2 regions of the Bacillus sp. Brlt_9 genome follow, and region 1 is predicted to be linked to the other one. Evidence: riboswitches for the same ligand, from Rfam matches in the RefSeq annotation. Region 1 holds a riboswitch; the other holds the start of a gene.
What was found. A riboswitch is a leader RNA that binds a small molecule or an ion and turns the genes downstream of it on or off. The one in region 1 is predicted to bind cyclic di-AMP.

Region 1 (9,124 bases):
GTTATCACCCGTACACATAACCGTTTTAATCCCCATTTGGCGTAATTGTTCAAAACGTTCACGCATACCAGGTTTTACTGTATCCTTTAAATAAATTAAACCGTAAATACGATTATCCACTGCAACGACAAGTGGTGTTCCGCCCTCTTTTGAAATGAAGTCTGCTTTTTGATTTACATCTTTCGGAATTGTTCCACCTTGTGACCTAACCCATTCAATCACGCTACCTACAGCACCTTTTCTCACTTTCGTTCCGTCTTGTAAATCGACACCACTCATTCTCGTTTCTGCTTTAAATGGAACAAATTCACCTTGTTCTGCAAGTGCTCTATCATATGATAAAGATTTCGTTTTTACATATTCAATAACAGATCGGCCTTCTGGTGTTTCATCTAAAACAGAACTAATTGCTGCCCATTTTCCTACTTGCTCAATCGTTTCATTCCCTACAGGAAGCAATGTATGAGCCATTCGGTTTCCGAAAGTAATCGTACCTGTTTTATCTAAAATAATTGTATTAATATCACCCGCAGCTTCTACTGCTTTACCGGACATCGCTAACACGTTAAACTTTGTCACGCGGTCCATTCCAGCAATACCAATTGCTGATAATAAACCACCAATTGTCGTTGGAATTAAACAAACTAACAACGCGACAAGTACAGCTGTATCAATTTGAAACCCTAAATAGTTTGTAAAAATCGGTAACGTCACAACGACGATTAAGAAAATAAGAGTTAAGCTCGTTAATACTGTATTTAAAGCAATCTCATTCGGCGTTTTTTGACGAGCAGCTCCTTCTACTAACGAAATCATTTTATCAATAAATGATTCACCAGGATTACTCGTAATAGTAATCGTAATTTCATCACTGACGACCATCGTACCACCTGTTACGGAACAAAAATCACCGCCCGCTTCTTTTATAACAGGAGCGGATTCCCCTGTAATCGCAGATTCATCAACAGACGCTAATCCTTTAATTACTTCCCCATCACTTGGAATCATTTCTCCTTGTTTTACAATAACAACGTCACCTTTTCTCAGATCCGTTGCTGAAACTTGAACAATGTCTCCATTTTCTTTTACAACATTTGCAAACACATCTTTCTTCGACTGTTTTAAAGAATCGGCTTGCGCTTTCCCCCGTCCTTCCGCTAATGCTTCTGCAAAGTTAGCAAATAAAACTGTAAATAAGAGAATGAGAGAAACTGTTATATTAAACCATCCTGGTACACTACTAGAACGACTTGGAAGAAACGATAAAATAAACGTAATGATAAATCCAATTTCTACAACGAACATAATCGGATTCTTGATCATGACTTTCGGATTCAATTTCGCAAAGGATTGTTTCATCGCATGTGTCACGATATCACGATCCATCGTTTTCGCTTGTCTAACTTCATCTTCTACAGCATGTATATGTGACTCATTTACTCTTTTTTCTTTTACTACTACCGGTCTCATCATTTACCCTCCATTACTTCAATGTAAGAAATTCTGCAATTGGACCGAGTACTAACATCGGGAAGAATGTTAATGCACCGACAATTACAATTGTTCCGATGAAAATACCGCCAAATAAACTATTATCCGTACGGAACGTTCCGACTGTTTCTGGCACAACCGTCTTTTCTTTCAATGAAGCTGCAACAGCTAGCATCGTAATTAAACTGAAATAGCGCCCTAAAAACATAACTAAGCCAGTTGTAATATTCCAAAACGGTGTATTATCCGCTAACCCTTCAAATCCAGATCCGTTATTCGCAGCTGACGATGTGTATTCATATACCACTTGCGTTAAACCGTGGAAACCAGAATGAGAAATGGCATCCGTTCCTAAACTTGTTGAAAGAGCTAATGCTGAAAACCCTAAAATAAGCAGTGGATGAAATAGTATCGTTACCGCAATTAATTTCATTTCCTTACCTTCAATTTTCTTACCTAAAAACTCTGGTGTACGTCCAACCATCAATCCAGATATAAAGACTGCGATAATCGCATACATAATAATGTTCACAAAACCTGCTCCAACGCCGCCGTATACTGTATTTAACATCATATTTACGAGTGGTACTAACCCGCCAATTGGTGTTAACGTATCATGCATCGTATTCACAGCACCTGTTTCGGCAGCTGTCGTCACTGTTGCGTATAGGGAAGAAAATACTGTTCCAAATCGTACTTCTTTTCCTTCCGTACTTCCTTGTACATGCTGTATACCCATTCCATTTAACGCTGGATTTCCATGTAGTTCAGATGTCGTAATCGTTATAAACCCTACTAAAAACACCATAAATAGTGACACGAAAAGGATACGACCTTGCTTTTTATTTCCTACCATTCGTCCGTACGTAAATGGAAGTGCTGTTGGCAATAACATCATAAGCATCATTTGCAAAATATTACTCATTTGTCCTGGGTTTTCAAAAGGATGCGTAGAGTTTGCTCCGAAAAATCCACCGCCGTTATTTCCAAGTTCCTTAATGGACACGAATGATGCAACTGGCCCGCGTAATATACTTTGCTTTGCCCCATCAATCGTTTGTGCCGTAACTGCACCGTCTAACGTTTGTGGTACACCAAGTGCGACAAAGACTAATGCCGCAATAAATGCGATAGGAAGAAATACTCTCGTTAAAGCTCTCGTAAAATCAACGAAAAAGTTACCGAGCTCTTTTCCAGCGAGCCCTCTTATAAATGCCATAACGAGCGCTAACGTCGTTGCCGGTGCTGCAAACATTAAGAATGTAATTCCGATTAATTGTGATAAATAAGATAAACCATTTTCACCGCTATAATGCTGTAAGTTTGTATCGGCCATAAAACTAATTGCTGTATTAAAAGCGAGCGTAGGCTCCATTCCTTCAATGTGTGCTGGATTTAATGGCAATACTCCTTGTAGTCTGAAAATGAAATATACGACAACGATCATAAATCCATTTAATAAAACTAATGATAGTGCGTACTGTTTCCACGTTTGATTGTATTCTTTTACACCCGTAATTTTAAAAATAAGTTTTTCAAAAGGCCCGAATACTTTATCTAGCTTTTTACTACCTTGAAAAGCTTTCTCTAAATAAATTCCCGTTGGCTTTGCCACAAGAATAAACAACAACATTGTAATAACAACTGCGACCCAGATCATAATGAATGACTCCCCCTAATTAAAACTTTTCCGGATTTAATAATGCATACACTAAGTACACCGTAATTGCTGCAACAATAATCGATAAGGCAATCGTCATGATTTCTTCCCTTCTTTCACAACTTTATCTGACCAACTTGCAAGACTTGCCATCGATGCGACTAACACAACAAAAATCCCGATCATTACAACATCTAACATAGCTACCCCTCACTTTTGTTAAATTTTACCAATTAAATATTAAAAAAGAACACTGAGCTCTACTCAGTGTTCAAAAAATGAACAACAAAAAGTAAACCTCCTCTCTAAACGCTTACGAGGTTAGCTGTCGGATTCGGGCCTAAAGAGTAGCCCTACTTTCAAAACTGAAAGATTCACCCCAAGTGACGATGCACAAAATTGGTTCCCCCGCTCCATTTCTGGAACTCAGCGATTTTAGGTTTTTTTGGAAATTTTATGAATGATTTATGAGAGTAAATATACTCCTCTATATTTCACTTGTAAAGAGGCAAATTACTGAAAATAAGAAAATATCCATCTATTTAAACGCTTACATTGAGTGTTATTAATATTCTTTCATCTATTTTCTCGTCTTTTCTTTCTTTTTCATAGAAATGATATTTTAAATACGAAATAAAAAGAGCGAATGACATACAGTGCATAGCTTGTTGCACTTAGCATTCGCTCTTTTTTCATTCAACTTTTATTCTCCTCGTAAAAATGTACGCAAATTTCTCCCGCGAATATAAACTTGTGACAATTCTGCATGTAGCTGCTCATATTCGATAACATCTGTTTTTAAATATAAAGCGTCTTTCGATGGCAATATAATATAGGGCCTTGGAAAAATAGGATCGAGCACCACCAATTCTTGAACTCGCTCTACCGATACCGCCCAACGATTCGCTATATCTCCTAGTAACAACACATTCATCTTCTTTTCCCCCGCCCTATTCAAAAAATAAAAAAGAAATATTATCACAATTCGTAAACACGACAAATGTAGCTCCAATTGTTTCATAGAGCCTCGCTGGATATCGTTTATTCCTTGTAACAACAGTAATAGGTGCTTGAAAAGAAAAGCGAATGTGTTCTGTAAAGAAGCTAACGATTGGCAGCTCATCACCTAGTAAAATCACCTTCTTAATACACTCACAAATACTAGTAAAATCCTGCTTCTGACTACAATTATACGTCCAATCAAACCCGCAATTCCTAACTTCAGCCGCTATCTCTTCATTTGCTGTAAAAATAATTAACTCATGTTGAAAAGCTACTAAATCTACTAAACTATTTACCTTGCTTTCTTCTCCAACACAAATAAGTGTTAGCTCCATGTACCTCATCCTCCTTAGCATAAAAGAACTCAAACATAGATTGATATTCCCCTATACTAATCAGATTGATGAAGTGATGTATCCATCATGGCACCGTCCTCTCTCAAGACGCTTACGAAGTTAGCTGTCGGATTCGGACTTTGAGAGTAGCCCTACTTTCAAAATTGAAAGATTCACCCCTAGTGACACTGCACAAATTGGTTCCTCCGCTCCATATAATTGGACTCAGCGTATTACAAAAATATATTCTGGCTGATATGTTACTCCTATATTTGGAAAAAGTAAACAGAAAAAAAAGCCAGTTATACAACTGACTTTTTTCTTACCTACACATGCGCTTTATTCAATTTATACGCAAAATGATTCGTCGGCCCATGACCACTCCCAATATTTAGCGGCTCTTCAATTGCTATACTAATAAATTGTTTTGCTTCTTGAACTGCCTCTTCAATTGAGTATCCTTTCGCAAGTCCTGCTGTAACCGCTGAAGCAAATGTACACCCACTTCCGTGTGTTTGCTTTGAAGGAATCCGTTCACTTCTAAATTCAATAAACTGCTCACCATCAAAGAGTAAATCAATTACTTCATTACCTTGATATTCTGCATGTCCACCCTTCATAAGCACGTATTTCGCACCTAATTCATGCAGTACTTTCGCAGCTTCCTTACTATCTTCAACATTATGAATCTCCAGTCCAGTTAACACTTCTGCTTCAGGAACGTTCGGTGTTACAACCGTTGCTACTGGTAATAAATATTCTTTTAATGCTTGCACTGCTTCTTGTTGTAATAATGATGCACCGCCCTTAGCAATCATAACAGGGTCTAGTACAATATTATTCCAGCCAAATTTATTAATATGTTCTGCTACAATTTGAATAATTTCACTACTAAATAACATGCCTAGTTTCACAGCATTTGGTGTTAAATCCGTACCAATTGAATTCAACTGTTCCGTAATACCTTCTAACGGAACTGGATATACCCCTTGAACGCCAAGCGTGTTTTGAGCAGTAATTGCCGTAATAGCCGTCATCCCGTACACACCAAGCTCTTGGAATGTTTTTAAATCTGCTTGAATGCCAGCACCACCGCCACTATCAGATCCTGCAATTGTTAAAGCTTTATTTACTTTCATCCCACTCATCCTTTTCTATCCAAAATAGCGATGATAAATCGTTTTTGCTTCGCTTATATCTTTCGTTCCATGTACAAGTACACGTCCATCTTTGAAAGCAACTAATCTCTTTTCTTCCACAGAAAATGATAATAAATATGGATTTACATTTAAATCATTCACACGATCATCCAGCAGCTCTTTATATCGTTCAAAATCCATTTCCTCTTTATGAGGTGGTCTAATTTGAACTGTATTTCTCCCGCATAAAACTGCTGTTTTCGATGTGTTTTCTTTATTTAAATACGGATATATCGCATTCTCTCCGCACGAAGGACAATTGTGTTTACGAAGCTTTTGCACATTCATACATGAATATTCATTCTTCCATACATCAAATGACACAAGTCCATCTCGCAGTGATTCGTAATCTTCCACTAACAATTTAAGAGCTTCTGTAACTTGATGAGAAACGACGAGAGATACAGCAGGCGATATAATGCCCGCTGTATCACATGTCGCTCCGCCAAGCGGAATCGATTGTAGTAAACATGATAAACATGGTGTTTTACTAGGAAGAATTGTGTAAGAAAGGCCGTAACTCCCTACACATGCTCCATAAACCCATGGAATAGAATACTTTTGTGCTATATCATTTACAATAAAACGCGTTTCAAAATTATCAGTTGCATCAATAATTACATTAACGTTTGTAACAAGTTCTTCTAATTCCTCAGCTGTTACGTCTTGAACGAGAGCTTCTACCCTTACTTCACGATTGATCTCTTCTAGACGTTTTTTTGCCGCTACAGCCTTCGGAAGATTATTTTCCACATCACTCTCTGCATACAATTGCTGCCTTTGTAAATTACTCCAATCGACATAATCTCGGTCAACAATCGTTACTGCGCCTACACCAGCTCTTACAAACATCTCTGCATTTGCACTACCTAATGCACCTGCACCGATAATGAGTACATGCTTTTCTCTTATCTTTCGTTGCCCTTCTTCTCCAATTGGAGAAAATAGTTCTTGGCGAGAATATCGATTATTCAACTACGCTCATTCCTTCTAAAGGACTACTTGCTGTTGCACAACGTTTACGTGCAATACGACCTGCCTCAAATCCTAAACGGCCTGCCTCAATACCTAATTTCATTGCGGATGCCATTTTAATAGGATCTTTTGCTCCTGACACAGCAGTATTTAATAACACACCATCGGCTCCTAGTTCCATCGCAAATGCTGCATCGGCTGGACTACCAATACCAGCGTCAACAATAACTGGTACTGTCGCTTGTTCAATAATGAAGCTTAAATTTAACGGATTTACAATACCAAGCCCTGATCCAATCGGTGATGCTCCTGGCATAATTGCATGCACACCTAGTTCTTGTAATTTACGTGCTAATACAACATCATCAGATGTGTACGGAAGTACGATGAATCCTTCTTCTAGTAACATTTCAGATGCTCTCAATGTTTCTACCGGATCAGGTAATAACGTTCTATCATCACCTATAACTTCTACTTTAATCATGTCGCAAAGCCCTGAAGCTTTTGCTAATTTTGCAATACGAACAGCTTCTTCAGCATTTTTTGCTCCAGCTGTATTCGGTAATAACGTATATTTTTTCACATCAAGTTTCTCTAATAAATTAGGCTGCTTTGCATCGAATATATCCATACGACGTACTGCGAACGTTAAAACCTCAGCCTCAGATACATCAATTGCCTTTTGCTGTACATCAAAATCAGGGAATTTTCCTGTTCCTAATAAAAGTCTAGAATGAAATGAAAATGGTCCAATGTTTAACATAATCAACCGCCTCCTACGAAAGTTACAATCTCAATTTGGTCTCCATCAAAAACAGATGTATCTGTATGATCATCTTTTTGTAAAATATCTTTATTACGCTCTACTACAACAATTCTGTTTTCCAACTCTAAATGTGTAAGTAGCTCAGCTACTGTTTTTACACTCTCTGGCACTTCAATTTGATTACCATTAATTTTTAAATTCAAACTTCCATCCCCTTTCTAAACTGTTTTAGAAAGCAATGAATCTAACAAGTGATTCGCCTGCTTTCCTTCTATTAAATCCGCCATATACTGACCAGAAACAGGACTTAATAAAATGCCGTTTCGATAATGTCCCGTGCAAGCATATAAACCTTTTATTTCTTCATGCTCTCCCATATAAGGAGCTTCATGATTTGATTGTGGTCTTAATCCTGCCCATGCACTTTCCCATTCCGCTTCTTTTAATGCTGGCAATATTGTATACGCGCGCTCTAATATAGAAGTAATACTTTCTGGTTGCACAGTTTTATTGAACGTACGGGGCTTCATCGTTGCTCCAATTACGTAACGTCCGCCGCGCTTTGGTGCAATATAAAATCTTTCTTGGAAAATAGGCGCCTTTAAAAGTGGTTTTCTACTTCTTACCGCTACTACTTCTCCTTTAACTGGATATGTACCCCATTCGCGGTGAAAATAACCTAGTAACTTCGTGCTCCATGAGCCACCCGCAATCACAACTTTTTCGCAAGTGATCATACCTTCGCTTGTCTCAATTCCAGTCACTTTATTATTTTCAATACAAATATCAAACACCTCTGTCTGTTCATATATATCAGCACCCGAAAATGATGCAGAATGTGCGAATGCTTTCGTAAGCTCTGGTGCGATAACATGGCCATCTTTCGGATAATATACAGCCCCTATAATTGACTCAGAAAGAAATGGCTCTTTCTCTCGCAAACGATCTCCCGCTAGAAAGTAAGAATCTTCACCGGTTTTCTGCTGCCAATCCATAATATGAAGAATTCTTTCCTTCTCTTCTTCATTTTGAGCAATGCGATAAATGCCTTTCTCTTCATACCCAATATCGATGCCTGTTTTTTCACGTAAAACTTCTGCAAGTTGTGGAAATATAGCACGGCTTTCTCTCGCAAGTTCAAATAGCGGGTCATATTCATCCCATTCTGCCTGAACACCAAGCAGGCCAGCCGCTGCTTTTGAGGCTTCAGATGCAATCTGTTCCTTCTCTACAATCGCTACTTTATGTCCTCTTTCTGCTAGAAAATGTGCAACTGAACTACCAATTACACCACCGCCAATTATCGCTACATCATACTTCTTACACATGTTTTTCCGCCCACTTTCTTATTGATTCCTTATAAGATTTCGCTTTGCTATACGGGTTACTACTACTTATAATCCCAGACATAACAGCAATACCACTGACGCCGTTAGTAAGAACATCCCCGATGTTTTCCGTGGTGATTCCTCCAATTGCTGTAATCGGTATGGATAAACACTTTGCAATGTTTGAAATTTCTTCAAGCCCTCTCGCTGGTACACCTTTTTTGCAATCTGTCGGAAATACATGACCATAGACGAGTGAATCCGCTCCATTCTTAAATGCATCAATCGCCTCTTCTAAAGAATGCACAGAATAACCGACATGCAAATAAGAAAACTTTTCTTTCACTGACCTTACATCTGCGCTTCGA
Region 2 (9,124 bases), on a different contig from region 1:
TTTAATGAATTCTCTACTACATGTGTCATACCAGCTACAGGAACGACGATTACATTTCCTTCTATTGGAACAATTCTCTCACAAGTTTTTAAACTTAATTGATCGCCTACTGCATCATAATGCTTCTTAATTCGGTGGAACAGGAATATGATTGCAGGTAAGAATATAAGGATCGACCAAACTTGTGCGAATTTAGTTAAAAAGAACATACTCATTACGATAAAACTAATGACTGCTCCTATTAAATTGACCGTTAATCTCAAAGCCCATCCTTCAGGTTTTTCACGAAGCCATTTTAATACCATACCCGTTTGAGAAAGGGTAAACGGAATAAATACACCTACTGCGTATAACGGAATTAAATGTTCCGTTTGTCCTTGGAAAGCTACAATTAAAATAATCGATGCGATTCCAAGTATAATAATTCCGTTTGAGTATCCTAGGCGGTCTCCTCTAATCATAAACATTCTCGGTATAAACTTATCTTTTGCAAGATTAACTGCTAATAGTGGGAATGCAGAATAACCTGTATTAGCAGCAAGAATTAATATTAAAGCAGTTGTACCTTGTATGAAATAGTACATGAAATTACGTCCAAATGTTTGTTCAGCAATTTGTGAAACAACTGTTACTTCTTTACTTGGAGAAATTCCGTAATAATAAGCTAAGAACACAATTCCTGAAAATAAAACTGCAAGTAATGCACCCATTGCAAGCAATGTTTTCGCTGCATTGTTTGGCGCAGGATCTTTAAAGTTCGGAATTGCATTTGAAATTGCTTCAACACCTGTTAAAGCAGAACTACCTGATGCAAATGCTCTTAGTAATAAAAATAAACTAATCCCTGCAACTGGTGTTCCAATCGGCGTGTGTAAAGTTGGTGACACGTGCCCCGTTAAAATATTGTATATCCCTACACCAATTAATATAAATAGTGCCAAAACGAATAAATAAACAGGATATGCTAAAACGGAAGCTGATTCCGTTACACCTCTTAAATTTAAGATGGTAATAAATATAACAAATATAATCGCAATGATTACATTATGTGCATGTAAACTAGGAAAAGCAGATGTGAGCGCATCTGTACCTGCAGACACACTTACTGCAACAGTTAAAATATAGTCAACTAATAAAGATCCTCCAGCAATTAAGCCTGGATTCATCCCTAAATTTTCTTTTGATACAACATACGCGCCCCCGCCATGCGGATAAGCAAAAATAATTTGACGATAAGATAAAATAAGGGCCGTCAATAATACTAATACCCCAACAGCGATTGGAATGGAATACCAATAAGCGATCGCTCCAACACCTGCTAAAGCAATTAAAATTTGCTCTGGACCGTAAGCAACTGATGACAATGCGTCAGAAGATAAAATAGCTAAAGCTTTCGTTTTATTAAGCTTCTGTTCTCCAAGCTCTGTTGATTTTAACGGTCTTCCAATTAAAAATCTTTTAATAGATGAAACCACTGCTGTCCACTCTCCAATAATTTTGTACGAACTTTTCTGCTAGTTATAGCGGATAAACGATTTCTTCAGAAAACAAAAAATGTCTACAAGCCATAACGAAATAGACTTGTAGACATTATATTTTTTGTCGCACAAGCTCCACCTTCCTTCTCAATATAACGCTTACGAGGTTAGCTGTCGGATTCGGGCCTATGAGTAGCCCTACCTTTTTCAAGGATTCACCCCATTGGATTAAGAACTAATCCATAAGAACGGGTCCCCCGCACCATGCGGTTTCAGCGATTTAGAAAATTGAAACTGTGGATTATAATACTCCTTTATTTTCAAAATGTAAACAAAAATTTTTAAAAAGAAAAAATTAAAATGATTGCGCATAATCCGCCGGTAAATATACATAATGAATACTAAAAAATCAATAAAGGAGACCTATATGACTAAAGAAAAGAAGCCTATTTTTTCCGATTCCTATTTAGATGCATTAGCAAATGAAATTAATCAATTATACGGTAAACGTGAACAGGAAATAAATTTGACAGATAGAACAAAAAGAAATAAATGATTTGTCATAAAAAAAGAAAGCAATACACTTATATATTGCTTTCTTTTTTATTTTTTCATACATCCAATTGTATTGCTGATTTGTTAGAGGTCATTTCTTCATACACTTTCAAATTTTGATATACTGATCCTAATAATGGTGCTTCTATAGAAAATTGTTCCGCTACATCTAGTAAGTATCCTTGTAAGTGCTTCGCTTCAATAGACGAACCTTTTTCCATATCACGCTGCATCGATGACTTCATATTATACGAAATTTTATCAATTGTTTTCATATGTTCTTGGACAATATTATCTTTAATTGGTGCTCCTACACATCTCATAATTTGCATACATTCTTCAAATAAGTTTTGGATAAAATCGCGTCCACCTTTGCTTTCACGAATCGGTCCTATCGGTGCCCGCATTAATGTTGTCACACCTGACATTACAGTAATAAATAAATATTTATGCCACATATCTTGCATAATGTTTTCACTTAAAATAAAACTAGATTTCGTACCTGCAAATGCTTTAGAAATATGCTTTATTCTCTCTGAATCTTGAGACTTCATTTCTCCAAACACAAGTCTGTTGGCAGCGCTAGTTTGTACAATTTCTCCTTGATCGTTTAACGTCGTCTCGATAAAGCATAAACCGCCAATTACTTTATCCTCACCGAGTTCCTTTTGTAATAGTGATAAATGAGCGATACCATTTAGCAACGGAATGATTACAGTACTTTCGCCAACAAACGGTTTCAAATCTTGAACTGCCTCGTTTAAGTGATACGCTTTTGTTGAAAATAGAATCACATCAAATGGAGCAGTTTGATCTTCTTTCGTTATTAATTTCGGTTGGAAGGAAAAATCACCGTTAATACTTCTGATTACAAGTCCTCTTTCCTCCAATTGTTTTTTACGTTTACTACGAACAAGAAACGTAACATCTTCCCCTTTTTCGACTAATCGGCCACCAAAAAATCCTCCAACGCCTCCCGCTCCTAATACTAAAATACGCATACAACATCCCCCTTTTCAAAATACAATTTTATAACATTCAGTATACATAACATTATACATGTCCCCTACTAAATAAGCTGAATTTTCATTCTTAATCAAGTATAAAACAGTGGTTATTTTCAAATGAATTTGGGCATGTTGTTTTTATAGCATATTTGGAAAGGAAACAATGTAAATGGAGGCAATACATACAATCGAGGAAAAAGATGTAACAACAGCTATATTTCAATTTATATTCCCGTTTTCTTTTAAAACTGGGTATGAACAAAATATGTTCCCTTTCTTACAGAAAAATGACTTTCGTCCTTTTCGACTCGATCATCTTGAAAATGAAAATACATACTATGGAAAGTTTCAAGTTTCACATCAAAATATGGAAGCATACTATCTTTCATTTACAAATAAAATTTTATTTCCTCATTCAGAGCATCAAAAGGGGTTACAGCGCTATTCTAAAGACCTTAACTTAACTGGACATTTAACAACAAATCTTATTTCCGTTCCATTTAAGATTCATTCTATTGACGTAACACTTTGTCCTTATGAGCTTGGCTTCTTAACAATTCGGACAGAAGTAGAGACCGCTCCAAACATGACATTATCAGAAGCAATTGAATTCGCCGCCCGCTTCCGTGTACTTGAAACTAAAAATGATACAAATGAAACGATTTGTATTGAATGTAATGGAAAAAAGTATTCCCAAGTGGAAAGATTCATTTTTGGTTATTTATTTCATGGCGTAACAGATTTCTTTGAGAAGAAGAGATTAAGAAGTTCTTACTTTCAAACCTTTCCTTTCTTTGAAGACCAAAGAATGTACGTTCAAACTTTATTATCTATAAAAGAAGATATGGAACTGAATGAAGTGGATGTTTATCGTACTTCCAGCCTTTCTGGGTTAACAAGTGATGGCAAGGCATATGTGAGTGCAAATAATCTGCTTTATATTCATGATTATTTAAAACAACATGCTTACCAAAGATGGGCTCCGAATCGCTATTTCATAATGGAAGAACATATATTCACATGTGTAACAAATGAAGGAGAACGCGAATTTATTAAACTTGCGAGTCAAATGTATGGGGAGTTTTATTACGCTTTATTATTAAATCTATTTCATAAAATTGTTTTATTAAAAATGGCGAACGCTTATGCTGAACTAAACATTGAACAAGATACAAATGAAATAGAAAAATTAATTTACTCAATCAATTCGTTTACGGCGAATTACTTTTCTTTAGAGCTAGTATCCCAATCACAGAGTGAAGACATTTTCTTTCGCTTAAGAAAGCTTTTTAACATCGAGGGGTTATACTCAAATGCAAAACAAAATCTTGATAGTTTGTTTAAATATCAAGAAAATGTCTCAGCTAAGAAAGATAGCCTTTTATTATTAATTTTAACGCTCTACTCTGTAGTAGGCCAAATGTTAGGGTTTACTATGATTGATCTCTTAAGAAATACCGATTCAAACAAAATATCATCGCCACTTGAATTTTTCGCACTCTTAATAGCAATTAGCGGCATCGTCATTTCACTTATTTTAGGTGCGCAAAGTTTATACCAATGGAGTCTACAACATAAACGAAGAAAAGCATGGGTAAAACAAACTGTTCTTTCTGCTGTGAAAGAGAAAGATGATAAAAATTAAAAATGCGTGGCGCATTTCAGTGAGTGAAATTTATATCAGCGGTTTTTCGATTATATCAGCGCAACTCGAAATATATCGGCGATTTTCAAAACATATCGACTTACCGACAATAACTGACAAAAATACATCATAAAAAAGTACTCCAAACTAAAAATTGGAGTACTTTTTTTACACTAATTTAGCTTACTTCCCTGCTTCGATTTTCTCTAATGCAGCAGCTACTTGCTCTTCAGTTAATTCGTGTTGTATTACGTAGCGATTACGTGGGCTTACACGACATTCATGAGAACATGCACGTAAATATTTCGCTTCGTTTTCTTCAGAACATAAAATTTTCTTGTTACATTCTGGATTTGAACAGTTTACATAGCGCTCACAAGGTTCACCTGTAAAGTGGTCTTTACCAACAATAACATGTTCTTTTTGGTTTACTGGTACAGCGATACGCTCATCGAACACGTAACATTGTCCATCCCAAAGCTCACCTTGTACTTCTGGGTCTTTACCGTACGTTACAATACCGCCGTGAAGCTGGCTTACATCTTCGTAACCTTCACGAACTAACCAACCAGAGAACTTCTCACAACGAATTCCGCCAGTACAATAAGTTAAAATCTTTTTACCTTCAAGCGTTTCTTTGTTTTCTCTAATCCAATCTGGTAATTCACGGAATGATTCAATATCAGGTTTGATTGCACCTTTAAAGTGACCTAAATCAAATTCATAATCATTTCGTGCATCAATGATAACTGTGTCTTCTTGTTTCATTGCCTCATAAAAATCTTTTGGCTCTAAATACTTACCAGTAATTTCGTGTGGGTTAATGTCATCTTCTAGACGCAGTGTAACTAATTCTGGACGAGGACGCACGTGCATTTTCTTGAATGCATGCCCCTCTTCTTCATCTATTTTAAATACAATACCGTCAAAACGTGGATCATTGTTCATCGCTTCCATGTATTTCTCTGTTTGTTCTACAGTACCAGAACAAGTTCCGTTAATACCTTCTTTTGCTACAAGAATTCTACCTTTTAATTCAAGTGAATTACAAAATGCTAAATGCTCTGCCGCGAATTCTTCTGGGTTTTCAATTGTTGTGTACATGTAATATAGTAATACTCTATATGGTTTTGTAGTTGCCAATGTGTTTCTACCACCTATCTAATTTTTAAAATCATGTATAAGTTAACGTTCATATCAAAACATATATAATAAGAAAATGAATCCCATTTTCTTTTCTTTATACTATTTTCTATCAGTTAACAAAAATAAAAAACAAGATTACACACCAAAACACTGTGGTTATGTTGCAATCCCAATATATTATATATCATACAAATGCAATTCCATCAATTAATATGCTATATTATCGGCTTTATGTTCACATAAATTTCAAAAATAGCCCTTTAATTCATTATGTTTCCCCACGTCATCACACCATAAACTCCCAATTTTTTATAACATCACACTATCAATTGCGTAAAGGCATATAATTTGCACTAAGGAAACATTTGTGTTCAAATAAAAATATCACCAATACATTTAAATGTATTGAAATAAACAGTAAGAATACTTACAATAATTTCATCAAGTTAACATTTCAAAGGGGAAAACGACTATGAATAAAGATATATCAAAAGATGAACAAGTCCCTTCTCAAAGTACAACTGTTCAATCAGCGCATTTAGCATTAAGCGGACAAACGAAAGGTTTAAAAAGACTACTACCCTTTTTAGGTCCCGCTTTCATCGCTTCAGTCGCTTATATTGATCCTGGCAATTTCGCGACAAATATTGCCGCTGGATCACAATATGGATATTTATTACTCTGGGTAATTCTCGCTTCTAATTTAATGGCTGTATTAATCCAAACTTTATCAGCTAAATTAGGAATTGCTACAGGCAGGAACCTTCCTGAAATAGCTCGAGAAAACTTCCCAAAGCCTGTATCCATCGGCTTATGGATACAAGGTGAACTCGTTATTATGGCTACTGATTTAGCTGAATTTATCGGGGCAGCACTCGGATTGTATTTATTATTTGGAATTCCGATGTTACCTGCCGCTTTAATTACAGCAGTCGGCTCATTTATTATTCTTGAGTTTCAACGCAGAGGATTTCGTCCATTAGAAGCTATCATAACAGGAATGATTTTCATCGTTGTTATTGCTTTTGGTGTACAAGTCTTTTATGCAAAACCGGAATTAAGTCCTCTACTTTCAGGGCTCTTCATTCCAAAATTCCAAGGTGTAGACAGTATATTACTTGCAGCAGGAATTTTAGGTGCGACAGTTATGCCACACGCAATTTATTTACATTCTGCCTTAACGCAGCGCCGCGTAGTCGGAACAAATGATGAACAAAAGAAAAAGATTTTCCGCTTCGAGTTTATTGATATTATTATTGCAATGGTTATCGCTGGAGCAATCAACGCAAGTATGTTAATAGTAGCAGCTGCACTATTCTTTAAAAACGGCTTGCATGTTGAAGACCTTGATGTTGCTTTTAACCAGTTTAGTACTTTAGTCGGTCCAGTATCAGCTGCTTTATTTGGAATTGGGCTCTTATCAGCAGGACTATCCAGCTCTTCTGTCGGTACAATGTCAGGCGATATTATTATGCAAGGTTTCATTCGAATGCATATTCCGTTATACTTACGCCGCTTTATTACAATGATTCCACCTCTCGTTATTATTGCTTTAGGCGTGAATCCAACTTACGCTCTCGTAATGAGTCAAGTTGTCTTATCATTCGGCATTGCTTTTGCATTAGTACCACTGATTATGTTTACAAGTAGTAAAAAAATAATGGGTGCACTCGTTAACCATCGTATTACAACATTCATCGCGTGGATCATTGCCGCACTTGTTATCGTTTTAAATATTTTCTTGTTGTATCAAACTTTTGCAGGGTAATAAGAAAAGGTATTCCAATAAAAACGGGAATACCTTTTTTAGCGAAGTAATTCTCTTCTACTTACCAATTATGTATGTACCTCTTTCTGGCATTATCGCACCTTTTTCCGTTCGAAAGTAAAGTGGTAATCCTTCCGAAAGAAATATGCTTACCTTGGATGGATCCTGCCTTTGATGATGAATATGCAAATGCGGCTCACTTGAACTTCCTGAGTTACCGACCTGAGCAAGTAATTCTCCTTCATTTACATGTTGTCCTTCTTTAACTTTAATTGATCCTTGCTTTAAATGGGCCAGAACCATAAATGTCCCTGATTCATCTAGTCGTAAATAAATATGATTCCCCGCCATTGACTGAAAATCATCCTCTCCTGGAACTACATCTTTTTCATTATTATTGATAGATACAACTGTTCCAGAAGCTGGTGCCATTACTTCGGCTCCATATATTCCATAATCCTCTAGCTTACTACTTTTCACTTCAGCAGGCGGAATAAGAATATCATATGCCCAGCGTTCATTTGGTTTTATAACATGATAGTTCGTTTCTAATCGATTACCGCCCCATCCCACTAATGCTCGTTCATTCAAAGGAAAGCGAACTACTGCTTTAGGATTCATAGAATGTACATCTGCTGGGTAAGCAAGTCCCCCTATGTTAGCAAACCACCCTAAAGGCCAAGCTCCAATTATAGAGAAAAGAACGATGAAGAGTAATATTCTATCTATTCGCTTTCTGAAAATGCCTTTCCACACAAATAGTAATATTGATCCTATCAAAATAAAGAGTGATACTATGCTAAAGGCTTGTATACTCCACCAAAAAATGACTGATATAAAACCTTTAGCTAAATAAACTACACTCCAACTTATAATTAAAAACGCAACGAAAATTATTAATACATATTTCTTCCACATGTTGTATCCCCACTCTCATATCTTTGTTCTACATAATACGAAGTAAAAGTTACGACATATAAAAGAAATACTTACGAATTTCTTACAATTCTTTATAATGCGGTAAAACGATGGTGAAAACAGTTTCTTTCTCGTTACTGCGCACAGTGATATCCCCTTTATGAAGCTCTGCTATACTTCTCGCAATTGCAAGCCCCATCCCTTTTCCACCCGTATAAGAGCTACGTGATTTTTCACCACGATAAAACTTCTCAAAAACGTAAGGAAGGTTCTCATTCGGAATACACTGTCCAAAATTTTTAATTTCTATTTCAACATTCATGTCTCTTTTAGAAATTTGAATCAAAATCTGTTTTCCGTCTTTCCCGTACATAATACTATTACTAATTACATTTTCGAAAAGCCTCACCATAAGCGCTACATCCATTTCCACATGTAACTCCTTATCACCTTTCATATAAAAGCTCATATTGGCATCATCTAGTTGTGGTACAAAATCAATCATGATTTGTTCAATGAACGCTTTCATATTTACTACACTTGTATGTAATTCAATCTCCCTATAATTTATTTGACAATATTCTAATAAATCATCTACTTGATTTTT

Region 2: it holds a riboswitch for cyclic di-AMP, as region 1 does, so the genes downstream of both, VF726_RS03605 (APC family permease) here and VF726_RS28230 (hypothetical protein) in region 1, are expected to answer to the same signal.

The regions. Positions count from the first base shown of each region.
Region 1 covers NZ_JAYJLO010000012.1:60,754-69,877, forward strand. Annotated here, with positions in the region: gene kdpB (potassium-transporting ATPase subunit KdpB) at 1-1,470, opposite strand, end outside; gene kdpA (potassium-transporting ATPase subunit KdpA) at 1,484-3,151, opposite strand; gene kdpF (K(+)-transporting ATPase subunit F) at 3,171-3,251, opposite strand; gene VF726_RS28220 (SipW-dependent-type signal peptide-containing protein) at 3,248-3,352, opposite strand; cyclic di-AMP (ydaO/yuaA leader) riboswitch at 3,448-3,593, opposite strand; gene VF726_RS28225 (hypothetical protein) at 3,855-4,085, opposite strand; gene VF726_RS28230 (hypothetical protein) at 4,102-4,488, opposite strand; cyclic di-AMP (ydaO/yuaA leader) riboswitch at 4,582-4,729, opposite strand; gene thiD (bifunctional hydroxymethylpyrimidine kinase/phosphomethylpyrimidine kinase) at 4,815-5,636, opposite strand; gene VF726_RS28240 (thiazole biosynthesis adenylyltransferase ThiF) at 5,643-6,662, opposite strand; gene thiG (thiazole synthase) at 6,655-7,425, opposite strand; gene thiS (sulfur carrier protein ThiS) at 7,428-7,631, opposite strand; gene thiO (glycine oxidase ThiO) at 7,647-8,756, opposite strand; gene tenI (thiazole tautomerase TenI) at 8,749-9,124, opposite strand, start outside.
Region 2 covers NZ_JAYJLO010000001.1:685,484-694,607, reverse strand. Annotated here, with positions in the region: gene VF726_RS03605 (APC family permease) at 1-1,475, opposite strand, end outside; cyclic di-AMP (ydaO/yuaA leader) riboswitch at 1,620-1,766, opposite strand; gene VF726_RS03600 (hypothetical protein) at 1,906-2,034, shown strand; gene panE (2-dehydropantoate 2-reductase) at 2,090-3,034, opposite strand; gene VF726_RS03590 (hypothetical protein) at 3,210-4,685, shown strand; gene trhO (oxygen-dependent tRNA uridine(34) hydroxylase TrhO) at 4,869-5,828, opposite strand; gene VF726_RS03580 (Nramp family divalent metal transporter) at 6,304-7,599, shown strand; gene VF726_RS03575 (peptidoglycan DD-metalloendopeptidase family protein) at 7,657-8,517, opposite strand; gene VF726_RS03570 (sensor histidine kinase) at 8,600-9,124, opposite strand, start outside.